Regions from separate parts of the Alteromonas sp. 4NH20-0104 genome, predicted to be linked through region 1. Evidence: predicted binding sites of a transcription regulator. Region 1 holds the regulator's gene; the other holds the start of a gene.
What was found. Region 1 encodes NrdR, which represses ribonucleotide reductase genes. Its sites were predicted from a motif close to AAACACNANATNTNGTGTTT; they were not measured.
Positions count from the first base shown of each region.

Region 2: a site for NrdR is predicted at 3,367-3,386, ahead of nrdA (class 1a ribonucleoside-diphosphate reductase subunit alpha). Genes of this name have one in related genera too.

Region 1 covers NZ_BAAJLP010000002.1:206,983-217,194, reverse strand. The annotation lists gene AC27IB_RS02600 (hypothetical protein) at 1-408, opposite strand, end outside; gene AC27IB_RS02595 (phosphatidylglycerophosphatase A family protein) at 509-994, opposite strand; gene thiL (thiamine-phosphate kinase) at 994-1,959, opposite strand; gene nusB (transcription antitermination factor NusB) at 2,025-2,447, opposite strand; gene ribH (6,7-dimethyl-8-ribityllumazine synthase) at 2,458-2,934, opposite strand; gene ribBA (bifunctional 3,4-dihydroxy-2-butanone-4-phosphate synthase/GTP cyclohydrolase II) at 3,006-4,106, opposite strand; gene AC27IB_RS02570 (riboflavin synthase) at 4,127-4,786, opposite strand; gene ribD (bifunctional diaminohydroxyphosphoribosylaminopyrimidine deaminase/5-amino-6-(5-phosphoribosylamino)uracil reductase RibD) at 4,808-5,938, opposite strand; gene nrdR (transcriptional regulator NrdR) at 5,944-6,393, opposite strand; gene glyA (serine hydroxymethyltransferase) at 6,452-7,708, opposite strand; gene lpxD (UDP-3-O-(3-hydroxymyristoyl)glucosamine N-acyltransferase) at 7,931-8,956, opposite strand; gene ettA (energy-dependent translational throttle protein EttA) at 9,186-10,212, shown strand, end outside.
Region 2 covers NZ_BAAJLP010000034.1:18,630-28,841, forward strand. The annotation lists gene gyrA (DNA topoisomerase (ATP-hydrolyzing) subunit A) at 1-2,162, opposite strand, end outside; gene ubiG (bifunctional 2-polyprenyl-6-hydroxyphenol methylase/3-demethylubiquinol 3-O-methyltransferase UbiG) at 2,453-3,163, shown strand; gene nrdA (class 1a ribonucleoside-diphosphate reductase subunit alpha) at 3,593-5,914, shown strand; gene nrdB (class Ia ribonucleoside-diphosphate reductase subunit beta) at 5,978-7,108, shown strand; gene yfaE (class I ribonucleotide reductase maintenance protein YfaE) at 7,118-7,390, shown strand; partial or broken gene AC27IB_RS19780 (flagellin) at 7,387-7,560, opposite strand; gene AC27IB_RS19785 (DMT family transporter) at 7,604-8,449, opposite strand; gene purC (phosphoribosylaminoimidazolesuccinocarboxamide synthase) at 8,606-9,319, opposite strand; gene bamC (NlpB/DapX family lipoprotein) at 9,333-10,212, opposite strand, start outside.

The sequences.
Region 1 (10,212 bases):
CTCTGTATGCTGAAAAGCGAGAAAACTGTTATTACTGAGCATTAACTCAATGTCACGAACAGAAAGTAATATCTGGGAATAATTCATGACAACCGGAAACGTGGCTTCGATATTTTCTATCGAACCACCATCAGCACCACAAGTGCGTAAGGTTTCGATGACTCGCTGAACGGCAGGCAGACGCTTACGGTAATAGTTCTGTACCGCTCGAATGGATTTTATATTATTGCTAACTTCCTGATGTACCCGCTGATAGGCGTCGTGATAAAGCGTTCGTTGCTTTTGTGTTTCGTTCCAGTTTGCTACCTGAACACCGATAAACACACCCACCACTACAATTACAAAATCGAGTAACACCGCAAACCAGTTCTGTTGCCTTACGTGCAAAAGAACGCGCCTGAGTAACATAACTAATCCTTTTATTTGAACAGTATTTGTTCAATTTTCAGGTTTATTCTCGTCAGTGCTATCACGATTTGAGGTTGGAATTATTTTTTACGCAGGTGGGCTAAAGCCCAAAGAGAAATAAGATTGCGTGCAGGCTGACACAGGCCATAATACCGGCCACTACGTCATCCAGCATAATACCCAGCCCACCAGCGAGATACTTATCAATGGGTTTGATTGGCCAGGGTTTTAAAATATCGAAGAAGCGGAACAACACAAAGCCCATCAACACCGTAATAGGCGATAGCGGGATCCATAAGAAGGTGAGTAAGATACCGGCCACTTCATCCCAGACAATAGAGCCGTGGTCGTGCACCTGCATGTCATCTGCGGTTTTACCACACAGATAAATCCCTACAACACTGGCCAGCACCGCAGCAATCAGCAGTGCGTAGGGTGAAAGCCAGCTAAACGGGATGAGCAATGGCAATGCCGCCAGCGAGCCAAAAGTACCAGGCATCAGGGGGATTAAACCACTGCCAAAACCCAGTGCCAGAAAGTGCACCGGATTTTTCATTGAGACCCGCTTACGCAGCGTTTTATCCATTAAAACTCGTGCTCGTAGCCAGTGCTTTCATCCAGCACGTATTTTTCATCATACAGTCGCAGGTCCATTTGACCGGCGTAACCGTTCACCTGACCAATACAGGTCGCTTTAACGTTGGCATTGGTGAGTGACGTTTCAAGGTTGCCGCGCTGCTCTTCATTAACGGTGAAAACCAGTTCGTAATCATCACCGGCGGATAAAGCATAGCGATAAGCCTGTTGAGCCCCCACCGTATCGAACAGAGCTGATGACACAGGCAGGCGGTCTACGTGAACCGTCGCACCGCAGCCCGACAACTTAAGTATATGACCGAGATCAGACACCAGTCCGTCAGACACATCAATACAGGCATTCGCTGTACGGCGTAACGACGTCCCTGCCATCACTCTGGGAGTGGGGTAATAATGGCGGTTAATCAGATAGTCCCGGTGCTCGTCGCTGGCCTCAACCTTACCTTTCAGAATATCCAGGCCGGCGCCGGCATCACCAAGATTACCGGTCACATAAATCCAGTCACCTGGTTTAGCGGTGCTACGGCGTAATTCAGTATTCGGCGGCACAAATCCCTGAGCCGTAATCGTTAATGCCAGCGGACCGGTTACCGTGTCGCCACCAATCAACTGCACCGAATAGTACTCAGTCAGTTCGTAGAGACCGTTAACAAATTCGTCTATCCAGGTTTCATCGTAGGATGGCAGTGACAGTGACAGACTTATCCAGGCAGGCTCTGCGCCCGACGCAGCCAAGTCACTTAAATTTACCGCCACCGCTTTATAGGCAACAGAACGTGCCGGTGCATCGGAGAGAAAATGAACACCACTTATCAGGGTATCGGTGGTGACAGCAAGGTGTTGATTATCAGGTACTTTGGTGACCGCACAATCGTCACCGATTCCCAGGATCACGTCTTTTCTTACGTGACCCCGTTGGGCAAAGTACTGTTTTATCAGATCAAACTCTTTCACAGTAATCCGGAAAGTTAAGAAATTTAAAAGAAGAGCATCCTGCTCTGGTTTCAATGACTGCGGGCTTAGCCGCGCTCATCGGAGCGCAGGGTTTTCACCGCTTTATCCAGCGCGCCATTGACAAATTTATGACTGTCTTCAGCGCCAAAGGATTTAGCCAGCTCAATCGCTTCATTGATAATGACTTTGTATGGGACATCGATCTGTTCGGTTAGTTCAAAGGTGGCTAACCGTAGGATTGCTTTTTCGATAGGATCCAGCTCTTCGGGCAAACGCCCCAGATAAGGCTTAATGGTAGCATCCAGTTGCGATGCACTACGCACCACACCACGCAGCAACAACTGAAAATAGTTCATATCTACTTTTTTCATGTCATTGCTGGTTGCCAGAGCCAGTTCGATTTGCTCAATCTGGTTCTGACTCATCTGCCAGGAATAAATGCCTTGAAGCGCTATTTCACGGGCCCGACGGCGAGGAGAAACTTTCACACTGTTACCCTTATGCCAGGTCGTCTAAGGCAGACATTACGTTAACCATTTCAAGCGCACCTAAGGCGGCTTCTGAGCCTTTGTTACCGGCTTTGGTGCCAGAACGCTCAATGGCTTGTTCGATAGAATCGGTGGTGATCACACCAAAAGAAACCGGTAAACCGTATTCCAGTGAAACCTGCGCCAGGCCTTTGTTGCATTCACCGGCAACAAAGTCAAAGTGCGGAGTACCGCCACGGATCACAGCACCTAAGGCAATGATAGCGTCGAACTTTTTAGATTCAGCTAATTTCTTCGCAGCGACCGGCAGCTCGTAAGCGCCAGGTACACGAACCAGAGTGACATCTTCATCACTGACTTCACCGTGACGCTCCAGTGTGTCCAGTGCGCCTTCTAACAAACTTTCTACTACAAAGCTGTTAAAACGTGAAACAACAATGGCAAATTTCTTACCCGTTGCGCGAATATTACCTTCGATAACCTGCATAGCCCAATCCCGTATGAATCCCGTGTCAAAAACGGCGCGAAGTATACCACAACAGCGCCAAAACCCAATCGTTAGTCGTGAATATACTCAACAACTTCCAGACCAAATCCGGAAAGCGCGTGATATTTAATGGGTTTACTTAATAAACGCATTTTCTGGACGCCCATCGCTGCCAGGATCTGGCTTCCCACGCCTACAGTGCGTGAGGACCCCTGCCAGTTTTTACCTACCGGCTGCTCACCTCTGTCTTCGGCGGCGAAGCGCTGTAACTGCGACTCAAGGTCTTCTTCTTTACCCAGGAGCACCAGCACCCCACCTTCTGTGGCAATTTGTTCCATGGCATCAGGCAGGGTCATTGAACGGGAAATACCGCGGGTTGAGCCCAGTAGATCGCTCAGCGTGTTATGCAGATGAACCCGCACGAGGGTGGGCGATTCGGCCTCAACATCCCCCTTTTTAAGCGCAAAGTGCAGCTGGTTATCAATAACATCCTTAAATGTATGCAACTCAAAATCGCCATACTGAGTGGGTAACTGACAGCTCGACACCTTTTTAATGGTCGTTTCATTAAGGTTGCGGTATTCAATCAGGTCGGCAATGGTGCCAATTTTGATACCGTGGGCTTCAGCAAACGCTTCAAGCTGGGGGCGACGGGCCATGCTGCCGTCATCATTTAATACTTCAACAATCACAGCCGCTGGTTCACAGCCTGCAAGGCGCGCCAGATCGACGCCCGCCTCGGTATGCCCGGCACGGTTAAGTACCCCGCCTTCCTTAGCAATTAACGGAAAAATGTGGCCGGGCTGAACGATATCCTTAGCCTGAGCATCCCGTGCTACAGCTGCCAGAATAGTCGTAGCGCGGTCGGCGGCCGAAATACCGGTAGTAACGCCTTCAGCCGCTTCAATCGACACGGTAAAATTAGTCGAAAACTGTGCTTTGTTAAGGTCGACCATGAGTGGCAGATTTAAACGCTGACAACGTTCTGCGGTCATAGGCAAACAAACCAGTCCTCTGGCATGCTTAACCATAAAGTTAATTGCCTCGGGCGTTACGTGTTCAGCAGCCATGATGATATCGCCTTCATTTTCGCGATCTTCGTCATCCATCAGAATGACCATCTTGCCTAACTTGATATCTTCGATTATTTCAGCGGTGCTATTAAGTGCCATAAATATTGTGTCTTGTAGGGTTATTTTTTTAGATAGCCGTGTTCGGCGAGAAATTCCAGACTGATATCACTTTTTTTACTGGCGGCTTTGTCGCCCAACATCAGTCGTTCCAGATAGCGGGCAATGACGTCCACTTCCAAATTCACTCTGGTACCGGTTTTATAGGTGCCCAATACTGTTTCCTGCAGGGTATGCGGAATGATCCAAAGCATAAATTCACTGCCATTAACCTTATTGACGGTCAGGCTCACACCGTCGACGGTGATACTGCCTTTATGGGCAATATATTTAGCCAGGTCATCCGGTGCATTGATCCATATTTCCACGTAATCGCTGTGCTGGATTATACGGGATACCTCGCCAACGCCATCGACGTGACCAGAAACTATATGCCCGCCGAAACGGGAATTGACCTGCATCGCTTTCTCAAGATTTACCTGAGCACCGGGCTGATACTGAGCAAAGCCGGTCAAGCGGATGGTCTCAGCAGACACATCAGCACTGTAATGGTGCGGGCTGTAGTCTACGACGGTCAGACACACACCGTTGGTGGCAATGCTGTCTCCAAGGGCGACATCTGACATATCCAGTTTACCCACTCCCACTTTAAGGCGGATAGATTCGCCCTGATCGACCATGGATTCGATGGTACCAAGCGCTTCAATAATTCCAGTGAACATAATATCTTCTCGTGTTCTGTATTATGACTTGTCGCAGGCTAATTGATAGGTCAGCCGGATGTCTTCTGCTATATGTCTGATATCGGTCAATTTCAAGTGCGGCACCTCGTTTACCTGTTCGTAGTCAGGTAAGTTCAGCATAGAAATGCCTCTATCGCCGAGGATTTTAGGCGCCTGGTAGACAATCAGCTCATCGACCAGGTTATGTTCTGTAAAGGCACCGGCTAAACCCGCTCCGGATTCTACTAATACTTCGTTAATGCCCCGCTTAGCCAGTTCAGCCAGCAATAACGGTAAATCGATTTTGCCCTGCTCTGACAAGGGCAACTGACATTGCTCGACATCCTGGCTAAAGCCAGCGCGAAAACGCTGATTGACCAGCAAGACCAGGTGACCATCATTAAACATCAACCAGTTAGGCGTGAGCCGCTCCTGTGAGTCAATCACCACTCGCAGAGGCTGGCGCACTGCAGACACCGGGTAGCTGCTGAATTCGGCCTGTTCCGGGCGCACCAGCATGCTTGGATTGTCGGCAATCACCGTACCACTGCCGGTAATAATGGCGCAGCTCTGCGCTCTTAGTCGCTGCACGTCACGCCGGGCCGCTGGCCCGGTAATCCATTGGCTGGCACCGTTAGCCAGGGCAATTTTGCCATCCAGACTCACGCCCAGTTTCACTCTCACCCAGGGCAAACCGTGCTGCATTCGCTTAATAAACCCGGGGTTTAGTGCCCTTGCCTGCGCCGTTAATACGTCCTGCGTAACGGCGATTCCCGCCGCCTTGATGCGCTCAATACCGCTGCCACTGACCTGCGGATTCGGATCAGTCATGGCCACCACCACTCTGGCAACGCCGGCTTTGATGAGTGCATCGGCACACGGCGGCGTACGACCAGTATGGCTGCAAGGCTCAAGCGTCACATAGGCAGTTGCGTCACGGGCATTGTCACCCGCGGCAACCAGGGCATGCACTTCGGCGTGAGGGGTTCCGGCCTGGATATGATACCCCTGCCCGATACACTGATCATGCTTAACAATTACACAGCCGACACGAGGGTTTGGAGAGGTGGTATAACGCCCTTTGGCCGCCAATTGAATGGCTTTAGCCATCCAGAATTCATCGGTGGCCGGGCTGGAATTGAGGCATTGCATGGGATTTAATCCCCCAGTCTGGCTATCTCTTCACCAAACTCTTTAATATCTTCAAAGGAACGATACACTGAGGCAAAACGGACATAAGCCACTTTATCCAGCTCTTTTAAGGCATCCATAATGAGATTGCCTAACAATTCGCTTTCAACTTCGCGCTCGCCGGTTGCCCGCAGTGTCGATTTGAGTTGCAGCACACACTGCTCGATTTTTTCAGTGCTTACCGGGCGTTTTTCCAATGCCCGTTGTAAACCTGCCCGCAGTTTGTCTTCGTTGAAAGGCTCGCGGGTGCCGTCGCGTTTGATAACCCGCGGCATCACCAGCTCAGCGCTCTCAAAGGTGGTAAAGCGTTCATGACATTCAGCGCACTCCCGGCGCCGGCGCACCTGATGTCCTTCAGCGACTAACCTGGAATCAATAACCTTGGTTTCTTCGGCAGAACAAAAGGGACAATGCATAAACGCTCCTGCTTAGTAACCGGCTCAGCCAGTAACTACTGAGCCGCTATTCCTTGGATTAGGCGTATACCGGGAAGCGTGAGCACAGCTCAACCACTTCTTTCTGAACGCGTTCAACCACGCTCTCATCGCCCATGTTATCCAGCACGTCACAAATCCAGCTTGCTACCTGCTTCGCTTCGTTATCACCAAAACCACGACGGGTGATAGCGGGCGTACCAATGCGTAAACCACTGGTGACAAACGGTGAACGAGGATCGTTAGGTACTGAGTTCTTGTTAACGGTAATGTTAGCACGGCCAAGGGCTGCATCGGCATCTTTACCGGTAATATCTTTATCGATCAGATCTAACAGGAACAGATGGTTGTCGGTACCGTTAGAAACGATTTTATAACCGCGCTCCTGCATCACGCTTACCATAGCTTTGGCATTGGTAACGACCTGCTGCTGATAAGCTTTAAAGTCTGGCTGCAGCGCTTCTTTGAAAGCAACGGCTTTGGCAGCAATAACGTGGCACAGCGGACCGCCCTGGTTACCCGGGAATACTGAGCTGTTAAGCTTCTTATAAATGGTCTCATCACCGCAGGCAGACAGGATCAGGCCGCCGCGAGGACCAGCCAGAGTTTTATGCGTGGTAGTGGTTACGACGTGCGCGTGTGGCAGTGGGTTAGGATAAACCCCTGCAGCAACCAAACCCGCTACGTGCGCCATATCGACCAGCAGGAACGCGCCTACTTTATCGGCAATGGCACGGAAACGCTGCCAGTCAACAATGCCAGAATAAGCGGAGAAGCCACCAATGATCATTTTTGGCTTGTGTTCTTCAGCCAGCGCTTCAACCTGAGCGTAATCAATCTCGCCGGTCTCTTCGTTCAGGCCGTACTGCACCGCATTATAGGTTTTACCAGAGAAGTTAACGCTGGCGCCGTGAGTTAAGTGACCACCTTCAGACAAGCTCATGCCCAGCACGGTATCACCAGCGTTAAGTAACGCCATAAATACGGCCGAGTTAGCCTGTGAACCAGAGTGTGGTTGCACGTTAGCATACTCAGCGCCAAACAATTGCTTGGCACGCTCAATCGCCAGATCCTCAACGATATCTACGTGCTCGCAGCCACCGTAGTAACGCTTACCAGGATAACCTTCAGCGTATTTATTGGTTAATTGCGACCCCTGGGCCTCCATAACTCGAGGGCTGCAATAGTTTTCAGAGGCAATTAGCTCAATATGGTGTTCCTGGCGTTGATTCTCTTTATCAATCGCTGCGGCTAATTCCGGATCAAAATCGGCAATGTTCATTTGGCGCGGTAACATGAAGGCTCCTTACTGCGTTTTTGGGGTCGCGTAAAATCAGAGACGCATATTCTAGTCATTTTACGTGCTATGTATACTGCTTTGTGGCTGATTTATGACAAATCCGAACAGTAATGCAACAAACAGGCTGTCAACGGTGGATTACACTCAGGCGATGACAGCCGCGAGGATGTACCGACCTGGCATGCCAGGAAAGCATGGCAGGCATTGGCAATACTCTGATTAGTCTTTCTTTTCCAGTTGTTTTACGCGCTCGAAAAGCTGCTCCAGCTGGCGGTTACGCACGGCATTTTTTCGCCAGTCGCGATTGGTCATGGCCGGTTGTCCGGAGGAGTAAACCCCGGGCTCTTTAATATCACTAATCACCATGGTGTAGCCGGTAATCTGTACTTTGTCACAAATGGTCAGGTGACCACCGATACCGCACCCACCAGCAATAATCACATATTTACCAATGGTGGCACTGCCGGCGATGCCAGTGGCACCGCATATACAGCTGTGATCGCCAATAATGCAGTTATGACCAATTTGCACCTGATTATCGATAATCACGTTTTTACCAATAATGGTATCGTCCAGGGCGCCGCGGTCGATAGTACTGGATGCGCCAATCTGGCTGTCGTCACCAATCACCACTGAGCCTGTTTGCGGAATCGGTAACCAGGTACCGGTATCATTGGCATAACCAAAGCCATCCGCACCAATCACGGTCTGACTGTGAATGCGTACCCGCTGACCAATGCGTGCTCCGTGGTACACGGTAACATTCGGATGAATCACCGACCCGTTACCAATTCGAGAGCCCCGGCTAATGATGGTGTGCGCGCCAATGACCACATTATCACCCAGCACTACGTCATCTTCGATAACGCAGTACGGGCCCAGGGCCACGTTATCCCCCAGCTTCGCCGAATCGGCCACAACAGCAGTTTTATGCTGGCCTACCGCAACGCCGGGCGTGGTATCAAATATTTGCGCAATGCGGGCAAACGCAGCGTGGGGATTGTTATGCAATAAACCGGGAAGCGGGCAATTTTCAGCTTCATTGGGATGCAGAATAACGGCACCAGCCTGAGTAGACTGCAGTTGAGAACGATATTTGCCGTTAGTTAAAAATGAAATTTGGGAAGATGTTGCACTCGTCAGGGTGCTAACGCCGGACAGCATGACTGATCCGTCGCCATGGACATCGCCACCAACCTGCTCAGCAAGTTGAGCCAAAGAAAGCGTTTGAGGTTGTGCTGGCATGAAAAATCCTTCATTAAATCTGGCCATACCCGGCGGTGTCTGGACGTTAGTAAAGCCTGCCGGGCATTAAACCTGTTTCCGATTAAGGTAGTTTACAAAAAAAAACGCCGGTTGGCTCATCCGTGATTTAAAAAATACCACTTTGTACTACCCTATAAGCCGCAGACGCCTACCAAGTGGCGGCGTCTTTGATTACAATAGCGACTTTCTAAAAAAGCCAGGACCAAGCATGTCACAATACGTATATACCATGCACCGGGTGGGCAAGATTGTGCCACCCAATCGTCAGATTCTTAAAGACATTTCACTGAGTTTTTTCCCCGGCGCTAAAATTGGCGTGTTGGGCTTAAACGGCGCGGGTAAGTCCACGCTGTTACGCATTATGGCCGGTGTTGACACCGAGATTGAAGGTGAGGCTCGTGCCCAGCCCGGCATCAACATTGGTTATCTGCCCCAGGAACCCCAACTGGACGAAACCAAAGATGTGCGCGGCAATATAGAAGAAGCCGTGGCAGATGTTGCCCACGCGCTGAAACGCCTCGACGAGGTGTATGCTGCTTATGCCGATCCGGATGCCGACTTTGATGCCCTCGCCAAAGAACAAGGTGAACTGGAAGCGATTATTCAGACCAAAGACGGCCATAACCTTGAAAACGCGTTGGAACGCGCCGCCGATGCACTGCGTCTGCCGCCCTGGGATGCCGATGTGAGCAAACTGTCTGGTGGTGAGCGCCGCCGTGTAGCCTTGTGTCGTCTGTTGCTGGAAAAGCCCGACATGCTGCTGCTCGACGAACCGACTAACCACCTGGATGCCGAATCAGTAGCCTGGTTAGAACGCTTCCTTCACGATTATGAGGGCACCGTAGTGGCCATTACCCACGACCGGTATTTCCTCGATAACGTGGCAGGCTGGATCCTGGAGCTCGACCGTGGTCACGGCATTCCGTGGGAAGGTAACTACTCCAGCTGGCTGGAGCAAAAAGAAGCCCGCCTTGAACAGGAAGAGCGCACCGAAAATGCCCGCCAGAAGTCCATTAAGCAAGAACTTGAGTGGGTACGTACCAACCCCAAAGGCCGCCAGGCGAAAAGCAAGGCCCGTATGTCTCGATTTGAAGAACTGTCCAGCGGTGACTACCAAAAACGGAACGAAACCAACGAACTGTTTATCCCACCGGGTGAACGCTTAGGGGATAAGGTCATTGAAGTCGAGCACCTGAAAAAATCCTACGGTGATCGCGTCCTCATTGATGACATGA
Region 2 (10,212 bases), on a different contig from region 1:
GGATCAAGTTTCACTGCACCGGTTTCTGCGTCGCGTTGCTTCTCGTTGAAGCGCACTACTTTACCAGCGTCTGAGAACAACATGATATCATCATCACCGTGCGTAATCGCTACGCCGATCAGCTCATCACCGTCATTCAGGTTAACTGCAATAATACCGTTAGAACGAGGACGTGAATACATTGTCAGGCTGGTTTTCTTAACCACACCGGCTGCCGTTGCCATCAACACGAACTTGTCTTCTTCAAACTCTTTGATTGGCAGGATAGCGGTAATACGTTCGTCTTCTTCCAATGGCAGAATATTAACAATCGGACGACCACGGGCGTTACGGCTGGCCAGTGGCAGCTGATACACTTTCAGCCAGTACAAGCGGCCACGGGTAGAGAAACATAAAATATGATCGTGAGTATTGGCAACCAGCAGCTTGTCGATGAAGTCTTCATCCTTCATCTTCGTTGCCGACTTACCACGGCCACCGCGGCGCTGGGCTTCATACTCAGACAGTTTCTGATATTTCACGTAGCCTTCGTGAGAAAGGGTAACCACCACTTCTTCACGTTCAATCAGGTCTTCCAGGTCTATATCGTGGCTGGCAGCGGTAATTTCGGTACGACGCTCATCGCCGAACTCATCACGCACTTTTTCCAGTTCTTCACGAATAACTTCCATCAAACGTTCCGGGCTACCCAGAATGTGCAGTAACTCAGCAATCAGTTCAAGCAGTTGCTTGTATTCGTCGAGGATTTTTTCGTGCTCAAGACCAGTCAGCTTGTGTAAACGCAGATCAAGAATGGCCTGTGCCTGTTGTTCGGTCAGATAGTATTTACCATCACGGATACCAAACTCCGGCTCCAGCCAGTCTGGACGTGCCGCATCATTACCAGCACGTTGCAGCATTTCTGCCACGTCGCCGAGTTCCCAACCGGAACCTACTAATGCCTGTTTAGCTTCTGACGGACTGGGTGACGCTTTAATTAATTCGATCACCGGATCGATGTTAACCAGTGCAATCGCCAGACCTTCAAGGATATGGGCGCGGTCACGGGCTTTACGTAATTCGTAAACCGTACGACGGGTAACCACTTCACGGCGGTGTAATACAAACGCCTGCAGAATTTCTTTAAGGTTAAAGACCTTCGGCTGATTGTTATCCAGTGCCACCATATTAATACCAAACACGGTTTGCATTTGTGTATTGGCATACAGGTGGTTAAGCAGCACTTCTGCTGATTCGTTGCGTTTCACTTCAACAACAATGCGCATACCGTCTTTATCCGACTCATCGCGCAGAGCAGAAACACCTTCGATACGTTTTTCTTTTACCAGCTCGGCAATCTTTTCGATTAAGCGGGCTTTGTTAACCTGGTAAGGAATTTCGGTAACGATAATGGTTTCTTTACCATTGTCTTCGGTTTCAATCTCAGCGCGGGCGCGCATGTAGATTTTACCGCGACCAGTCCGGTAAGCATCAACAATGCCTTTACGACCACTGATTAATGCCGCGGTTGGGAAGTCCGGACCCGGGATGTATTCCATTAGCTGGTCAACATCCAGTGACGGCTCATCAATTAAAGCGATACAGCCGTTAACAATTTCGGTGAGATTGTGTGGGGGTATGTTAGTAGCCATACCAACCGCAATACCAGAAGACCCGTTGACCAACAGATTGGGGATTTTTGTTGGTAATACATCCGGAATATGTTCTGTACCATCATAGTTAGGTACAAAATCAACGGTTTCTTTATCCAGATCGGCAAGCAGTTCGTGAGCAATTTTTGCCATCCGAACTTCGGTATAACGCATAGCGGCGGCGGAGTCGCCATCTACCGAACCAAAGTTACCCTGACCATCGACCAGCATGTAACGTAAAGAAAATGGCTGCGCCATACGTACAATGGTGTCGTACACCGCTGAATCACCATGGGGGTGATATTTACCGATGACGTCTCCCACCACACGGGCAGACTTTTTATAAGGTTTGTTAAAGTCATTCTTCAACTCATTCATGGCAAACAGTACACGGCGGTGTACTGGTTTCAGGCCATCACGTACGTCAGGCAGTGCGCGCCCAACGATAACGCTCATCGCATAATCCAGATACGACGTTTTGAGCTCTTCCTCAATATTAACGGGGAGAATTTCTTTGGCGTTATCAGTCATAAACTGCTTGGTCCCTTATTATAAGTTTGTCGTAATCCTGATAGTTCCTGACGATCCTGCGTCGGGATCCCCTTGGATCACGCATTGGGGGTCTTCTAATTAACCAATGAGTTTATCACCCAAATCAGCATTTATGTAGTGATTAATGCATCCTTACGACCACTTATCCGCCAAGCGTTTATTTTTTGCGCGATTGCTATCCCGGGCGGCAAATAAGCCATGTGCAGATTACCGATTTGCGGTAATGTAAAACGGATATTGAACTTCAGGTAAGATGAAATCTCACACTCATGACACAAACACAGCAAAATGTAGATCAAACGGAAATCGATAAGTTTTCTGAAATCGCCGCCCACTGGTGGGACCCACAAGGCCAGTTTAAGCCTTTACATGCCATCAACCCTTTACGACTCTCTTATATAGAAGAAAGAAGTGACGGCCTATTTGGCAAACACATTCTGGATGTCGGTTGCGGTGGCGGTATTCTGGCCGAATCGCTGGCTGCAAGAGGCGCGGAAGTAACCGGTATCGATATGGCCAGTGCTTCACTGGAAATCGCCCAGTTGCATAGCCTGGAAAGTGGCGTGAAAGTGGATTATCGCTGTGTAAGTGTTGAAGACCTGGCGCTGGAACAACCAGAATCTTTCGACGTGGTAACCTGCATGGAAATGCTCGAGCACGTGCCCGACCCGAGTTCGGTTATCCGGGCCTGTGCAACATTGGTAAAGCCCGGCGGTAAGGTGTTCTTTTCGACGTTAAACCGTAATCTCAAATCTTACCTGATGGGCATAGTCGCAGCCGAGTATGTATTACAGTGGGTGCCTAAAGGGACACATCAGTATCAGCGTTTCCTCAAACCGTCTGAATTAATGAAGATGGCCGATCAGGCTGGCTTGTTTACGCGCTCTGCCACCGGCTTACATTTTGATCCCTTTAATCAGGCATTCGTATTATCGGATCGGAACGTTGACGTCAACTATATTTTGCAATGTGAAAAATGAGCGTCACACAATATATAGTGCCAATAAATTATTCTAAGCACTATATATCGCAATTTTATAAAAATTAAATATTCGGATTAAATTGTTTTAAGCGATCGTAAAAAAAATCTAAAGTGCTTGCATTCGTCCAGATCTTGCTTCGTTCAAACGTCAAAGGTTAGTCAATACTAACCTTTTTACAGAGAAGATTTGATCGCTGAATTAAGCACCAGATATTGGGTTGCATTAAAGTCAAAACCTCACTATCTTGTGTTTATCCGATAGCAGTCTTGTTTAAAAAACCGACTGATACAGGTATTTCTCAGGCGGATTAAACATTCACGGATCGAAGCGATCGCCGATGGATCCCTTCGAAATTTATAATTTAAAACATATTGGGCAGTGCAAGCTTGCCCCGCGAAAAGCGCTAACTGACAAACGGCCACTAAAATGAATAACAATTTATCAGTCACCAAACGCAATGGTGAAAAAGAGCCCATTGATCTCGATAAAATTCACAAAGTCATTACCTGGGCAGCCAAGGGACTCAATAATGTCTCGGTATCACAGGTAGAAATTAAAGCCCACATTCAGTTTTACGACGGTATCAAAACCGCCGAGATCCATGAAACTCTCATTAAATCAGCAGCAGACCTGATCTCAACTGAAGCGCCGGATTACCAGTATCTGGCGGCGCGCCTGGCCATTTTCCATTTACGCAAAAAAGCGTTTGGTGAATTTGAGCCACCCAAGTTATTCAATCATGTTGCCCGTATGGTCGACATGGGTAAGTACGATACGCACTTACTGGAAGATTATACGCCAGAAGAATTTGCCGAGCTGGATAGCTACATCGATCACTGGCGTGACATGAATTTCAGCTATGCGGCCGTTAAACAGCTGGAAGGTAAATACCTGGTGCAAAACCGGGTTAGTGGTGAAATCTACGAAAGTGCCCAGTTCCTCTACATTTTGGTAGCGGCCTGTTTATTCGCAAACTATCCAAAAGAGACCCGTTTGCAGTACGTACGTCGTTTTTACGATGCCACCTCTACATTCAAGCTGTCTCTGCCAACGCCTATTATGTCGGGCGTACGTACCCCTACCCGTCAGTTCAGCTCTTGTGTATTGATTGAAACCGGCGACAGCCTGGATTCTATTAATGCCACCGCCAGTGCCATTGTTAAATACGTGAGCCAGCGTGCCGGTATCGGTGTTAACGCCGGCCGAATTCGCGCATTGGGCAGCCCTATTCGCGGTGGTGAAGCCTTCCACACCGGTTGTATCCCGTTTTACAAATACTTCCAGACAGCGGTTAAAAGCTGTTCTCAGGGCGGTGTTCGTGGCGGCGCAGCAACGTTGTTTTACCCGTTATGGCATTTGGAAATTGAATCACTGCTGGTACTGAAAAATAACCGTGGTGTAGAAGAAAACCGCGTACGTCATCTCGACTACGGCGTACAGTTTAACAAGCTGATGTATCAGCGCATGATGAAAGACGATTACATCACGTTGTTCAGCCCATCCGATGTACCGGGCCTTTACGATGCCTTTTTTGCCGACCAGCCTAAGTTTGAAGAGCTGTACGTTAAGTACGAGCAGGACGAGTCAATCCGCAAGAAACGCATTAAAGCCATGGAACTGTTTGGTTTGTTTATGCAGGAACGCGCCAGCACTGGCCGTATTTACCTGCAAAATGTTGATCACTGTAATACGCACAGTCCGTTTGATCCTACCGTTGCGCCGGTACGTCAAAGCAACCTGTGTCTGGAAATTGCGCTGCCAACCAAACCACTTGAACATGTTAACGATGAAAACGGCGAAATCGCGCTCTGTACTTTGTCGGCCTTTAACTTAGGCGCTATCAAGTCGCTGGATGAATTTGAAGAGTTATCAGATTTAGCCGTTCGTGCCCTGGACAGCCTGTTAGATTATCAGGACTACCCGGTACCGGCAGCTTACAATGCCACGATGAATCGTCGTACGCTGGGTATTGGTGTGATTAACTTTGCTTACTACCTGGCCAAAAATGGCGTTAAGTATTCAGACTTCAGTGCTAACAGCCTGGTACACAAAACCTTCGAAGCCATGCAGTATCACCTGCTCAAAGCGTCGAACAATCTGGCGAAAGAAAAAGGCGCATGTCCTAAGTTTAATGAAACCACCTATTCGCAGGGTGTTCTGCCAATCGACACTTACAAGAAAGATCTCGATGCGGTATGTAACGAACCTCTGCATCTCGACTGGGAAGGACTGCGCAAAGACATCGTAGAACACGGCTTACGTAACTCTACCCTGTCGGCACTGATGCCATCGGAGACCTCTTCTCAGATTTCTAACGCGACCAACGGTATTGAACCGCCACGCGGCCACATTAGCGTTAAATCGAGTAAAGACGGTGTGCTTAAACAGGTTGTTCCTGAGTATGAGCGCTTAAAAGATCAATACGAACTACTGTGGGATATCCCGTCTAACGATGGTTACCTGCAATTGTGCGGTATTATGCAAAAATTTGTCGACCAAACCATTTCGGCTAACACCAGCTATAACCCGTCTAAGTATGAGAACAGCAAGGTGCCTATGCGCCTGTTGCTTAAAGACCTGCTTACGGCTTATAAACTGGGCGTCAAAACACTGTATTACCACAACACCCGTGATGGTGCTGCCGATGCGCCGGTGGAAACAACTACCGCCGCCGCAGCAAAACCAGCCGCTCAGGAAGTCGTGATAGAAGAAGACGACGATTGTGCCGGCGGTGCTTGTAAAATATAACATTTGTTCATTTGCCCGGCGTTAGCCGGGCTTCTTATTGCGCTAGTGAAGTGATAATAAAATATGAAATACACCACGTTTAATCAGCAAAATGTGAATCAGCTCGACGAGCCGATGTTTTTTGGTAATCCGGTTAACGTCGCCCGTTACGACCAACAAAAACATTCAATATTTGAAAAGCTCATCGAAAAGCAAATTAGCTTTTTCTGGCGTCCGGAAGAAGTGGATGTCACCCGTGATCGGGTCGACTTTCAAAAGCTGACCGAGCCCGAAAAGCACATTTTCATCTCCAACCTGAAATATCAGACACTGCTTGATTCGGTTCAGGGCCGTAGCCCGAATATCGCTTTTTTGCCGATTATCTCGTTACCGGAACTGGAAACCTGGGTAGAGACATGGTCGTTCTTTGAAACCATCCACTCCCGTTCTTACACGCACATTCTGCGTAACCTGTTTACCGATCCGAGCAGCATTTTTGAAGATATTGTGGTTAACGATGAGATTAAACGTCGCGCTACCGATATCTCCAAGTACTATGATGACCTGATTTACGCCACACAACTCTGGCAAACCCAGGGCGAAGGCATGTACACCAACGATGGCGAACCTTACCCGGTTAACATGCGCGAGCTAAAGAAAAAGCTCTTCCTATGCATGAACTCGGTTAACGCACTGGAAGCCATTCGGTTTTATGTTTCATTTGCTTGTACCTTTGCCTTTGCAGAGCGTGAACTGATGGAAGGTAACTCCAAGATCATCCGTCTGATTGCCCGTGATGAAAATCTGCATCTTACCTCTACCCAACACATTCTGAATCTGTGGGCTAAAGGCAAGGATGACCCGGAAATGGCAGAAATAGCAGAAGAATGCGCTGAAGAAGCCAAAGCCATCTTTATGAAGGCTGTCGAACAAGAGAAGCAGTGGGCAGAGTACCTGTTCCAGCATGGCTCTATGATCGGCCTGAACAAAGAAATTCTGTGTCAGTATGTAGAATACATCGCGAACCAGCGAATGGCCGTTATCGGCATGGGTCAGCCCTATGACGTAACCTCTAACCCGCTGCCATGGATGAACAACTACCTGATCTCTGACAACGTGCAGGTAGCACCACAAGAATCTGAGATCAGTTCTTACCTGGTAGGTCAGATTGACTCTGCTGTTAGCGAAGACGACTTTGCCGATTTCGAATTATAAATAGCAGGCATGACCGACCGCGACAACACCTACCGTATCGATATCCTCGATACGGTAACGGTGACCGCATCACCCGATAAAACGCTGCTGGAAAGCCTTGAATCTCAACAGATTGACGTGCAATACCATTGCCGCGAAGGGTTTTGTGGTGCCTGTCGCACCACCCTGTTGGAAGGCGAAGTGGAATACACTACCGATCCCCTCGCCTTTATTGATGATGATGAGATCCTACCCTGCTGCTGCAAGCCGCTTAACCATTTAAAAATTAAATTGGTTTTTTAACTGTTTAGTAAGGTTAAGGCGATTTGAGGCCGCTGGTTGGCCTGACTGAGTATCGACTGACTGGCTTGCTGGATGATTTGGTTTCTTGCCAGGCTGGCCGTTTCGCTGGCGTAGTCTGTATCTCTTATTTGTGATTGTGCGGCACGGGTGTTTTCGGCATGAATCGACAGTTTAAGGTTGAGAAAGAACATAATTCGGCATGAAAAACGCCGCTTACGCAGCGATTTTTTTCACCCAAATCACCATGGCCACACCGCCAAGAACGGCCAGTGAACTTAAGATAATCCTCAGAGTGACCGTTTCATCCAGGAACAACCACCCGGCAAATACCGCCAGAACGGGTACGGATAGTTGTAAGGTAGCGGCTTTAACTGCTGGTATGTGTGCAAGAATGCTATACCACAAGGCATAACCTAATGCCGAGGCAATAGCACCTGAAGCAACTGCGTAAGCCATGCCTTCAGCATGAAACTCCCCGCCCGGCCAGAATATCACCAGCAATACCAGCGCCAGCGGCGTGGCGCGGATAAAGTTACCCGCTGTGGCCTCAATAGGAAGTTTAGCGCCTTTCCCTCTTAACGAGTAAATGCCCCACGCTATGCCTGCCGCCAGCATCATCAGCGCGCTGGAAAGCTGTGGTACTGCCGCGTTAGGAAGCAGGAGCAGAACCAGGCCAACCAGGGCGAGCAGAAATCCGCCCCACTGCAGTGCACTCATCCTTTCGCCATTAAACAACCCCCAACTGATCATAGTCACCTGCACCGCACCGAAGAGCAGCAAAGCGCCGGCTCCTGTAGTCATGCTGATATAGGCAAACGAAAAGCCGGCAGCATAAACAAACAGCGCTATAGCCGAAGCCATATTGCCTTCTTGTAGTGGTTTTTGGTTACGCATAACCACTAAAAGGGTTAACATCAGGGCGCCACTGGTTAATCGCCAGAAGGTAAACGAGGCCGGGTCGATATCGGTTTCTACCAGCGCCATCCGGCACAGCAACGAGTTAGCCGCAAAAGCCGTCATGGCTAAGCATGCCAACAAAACCAGTTTTATGAGTGACATAGGGTGTCCCGCTAATCGTTTTAAATAGTGTTACATACGGTTTACTAAATTCAATACCACTTAGCGCCTATTCATTACTGATAGCGCTAAATACCAGACCGTATTACAGGCAAAAAAATACCCGCTCAATGGCGGGTATTCTTCAAAATGTGGCAATTAAAGTTTTAAACCCAAACGGTCAGCTACTTCAATGTAGGTTTCTACCACTGAGCCCAGGCCCTGGCGAAAACGGTCTTTGTCCATTTTCTTGCGGGTTTCTTTATCCCACAAACGGCAACCGTCTGGTGTAAACTCATCACCCAGGACAATGTTACCTGCACTGTCTACGCCAAACTCCAGTTTATAATCAACCAGCATCATGCCGCCTTCATCAAACAAGGCTTTGAGCACATCATTGACGGCAAAAGTCAGCTCTTTCATTCTGGCTACCTGAGCGGCTGTCGCCCAACCGAATGATTCAATGTGATAATCATTGACCATAGGATCATGCAGCGCATCGTTCTTTAAAAAGAATTCAAACACCGGTGGGTTTAGCAGCTTGCCTTCTTCGACGCCCAGACGACGAACCAGAGAGCCCGCCGCTACGTTTCGAACCACACACTCAACCGGGATCATATCCAGCTTTTTCACCAGTGACTCGGTATCCGACAGCAGTGACTCTACCTGCGTAGCAATACCGGCTTGTTCCAGCTTGGTCATGATAAAGTGGTTAAACTTATTATTGACCTCGCCTTTACGATCTAACTGTTCGATTTTTTCACCATCGAAAGCCGAAGTATCGTTGCGAAACAATAAAATTAACTTGTCACTGTCGTCTGTGTGATAAACAGTTTTCGCTTTACCGCGATAAAGCTCGTCGCGTTTTTCCATTATAGGTCTCGTATTAAATGTCTAAGCCGTCTTCAGTCATTACCTGTTCAAAAGGTTTGAACAGATCAGCAACCTGTTTGGCATCAAATGGTGTGCTTTCATTATCCATAAAGGTGATAGACGTTTTAGGGCCTAATTTCGTCACCTTCAGGCGATAGTCTTCATAATCCAGCAACTGTGCATCGTTGGATGAAAACAGGTCACGCCACCAACTCACCTGCTCATCAGTATACTGCACAAAAATCAATCCGTTCGACTTATCTAAATCTTTTACGTTGAAGCCCAGTTTACGCAGTACCAGTTGGATACGTGGCCAGGCAATATCGTAGTTCGCATCGAGCACAAACGCCGGGTTACCGTCGTCATCAAAGCCCATATCCATGTCCAGACCCTGACGAATTTGTGCGATACGACGATTGGTTTCGAGTTGGTTAAGGTACTCGTAGTGGCCAATCACACGGTTTAACACCATCACTTCGTCGCGGCGTTTTTCCATGGCGTTTAAATCGCCAATCGATTTATCGCCATTTTCGTAATCCAGTAACGCAACCGATAACTGCGCTGTGCGGCCATGAGGTTTTAATTCAACATCAAACTTATAGCGACCTTTACCAGTCACTTCACCTTCGTCAGACGACCAGTCGAACCAGCCGCCATTACCTTCTTCGGTGCTGGCCGGGGCAACATTCATCCAGCCGGTGATCAGCTCACCCTGTTCAGGACTGAAGTTATCAACGCTGATCCCTTTTTCTTCCAGGTAACCAATCAGTGAATTCCAGATAGTTTTATCCAGCGTCTCTGAATCTCTAATCTGATCGAGCAGTACCGATGCGCCTTTAGAGCCCTCTTCCACGTGTGAGCCCTGTACCAGCGGGATCACCAGTGCCGGTGGC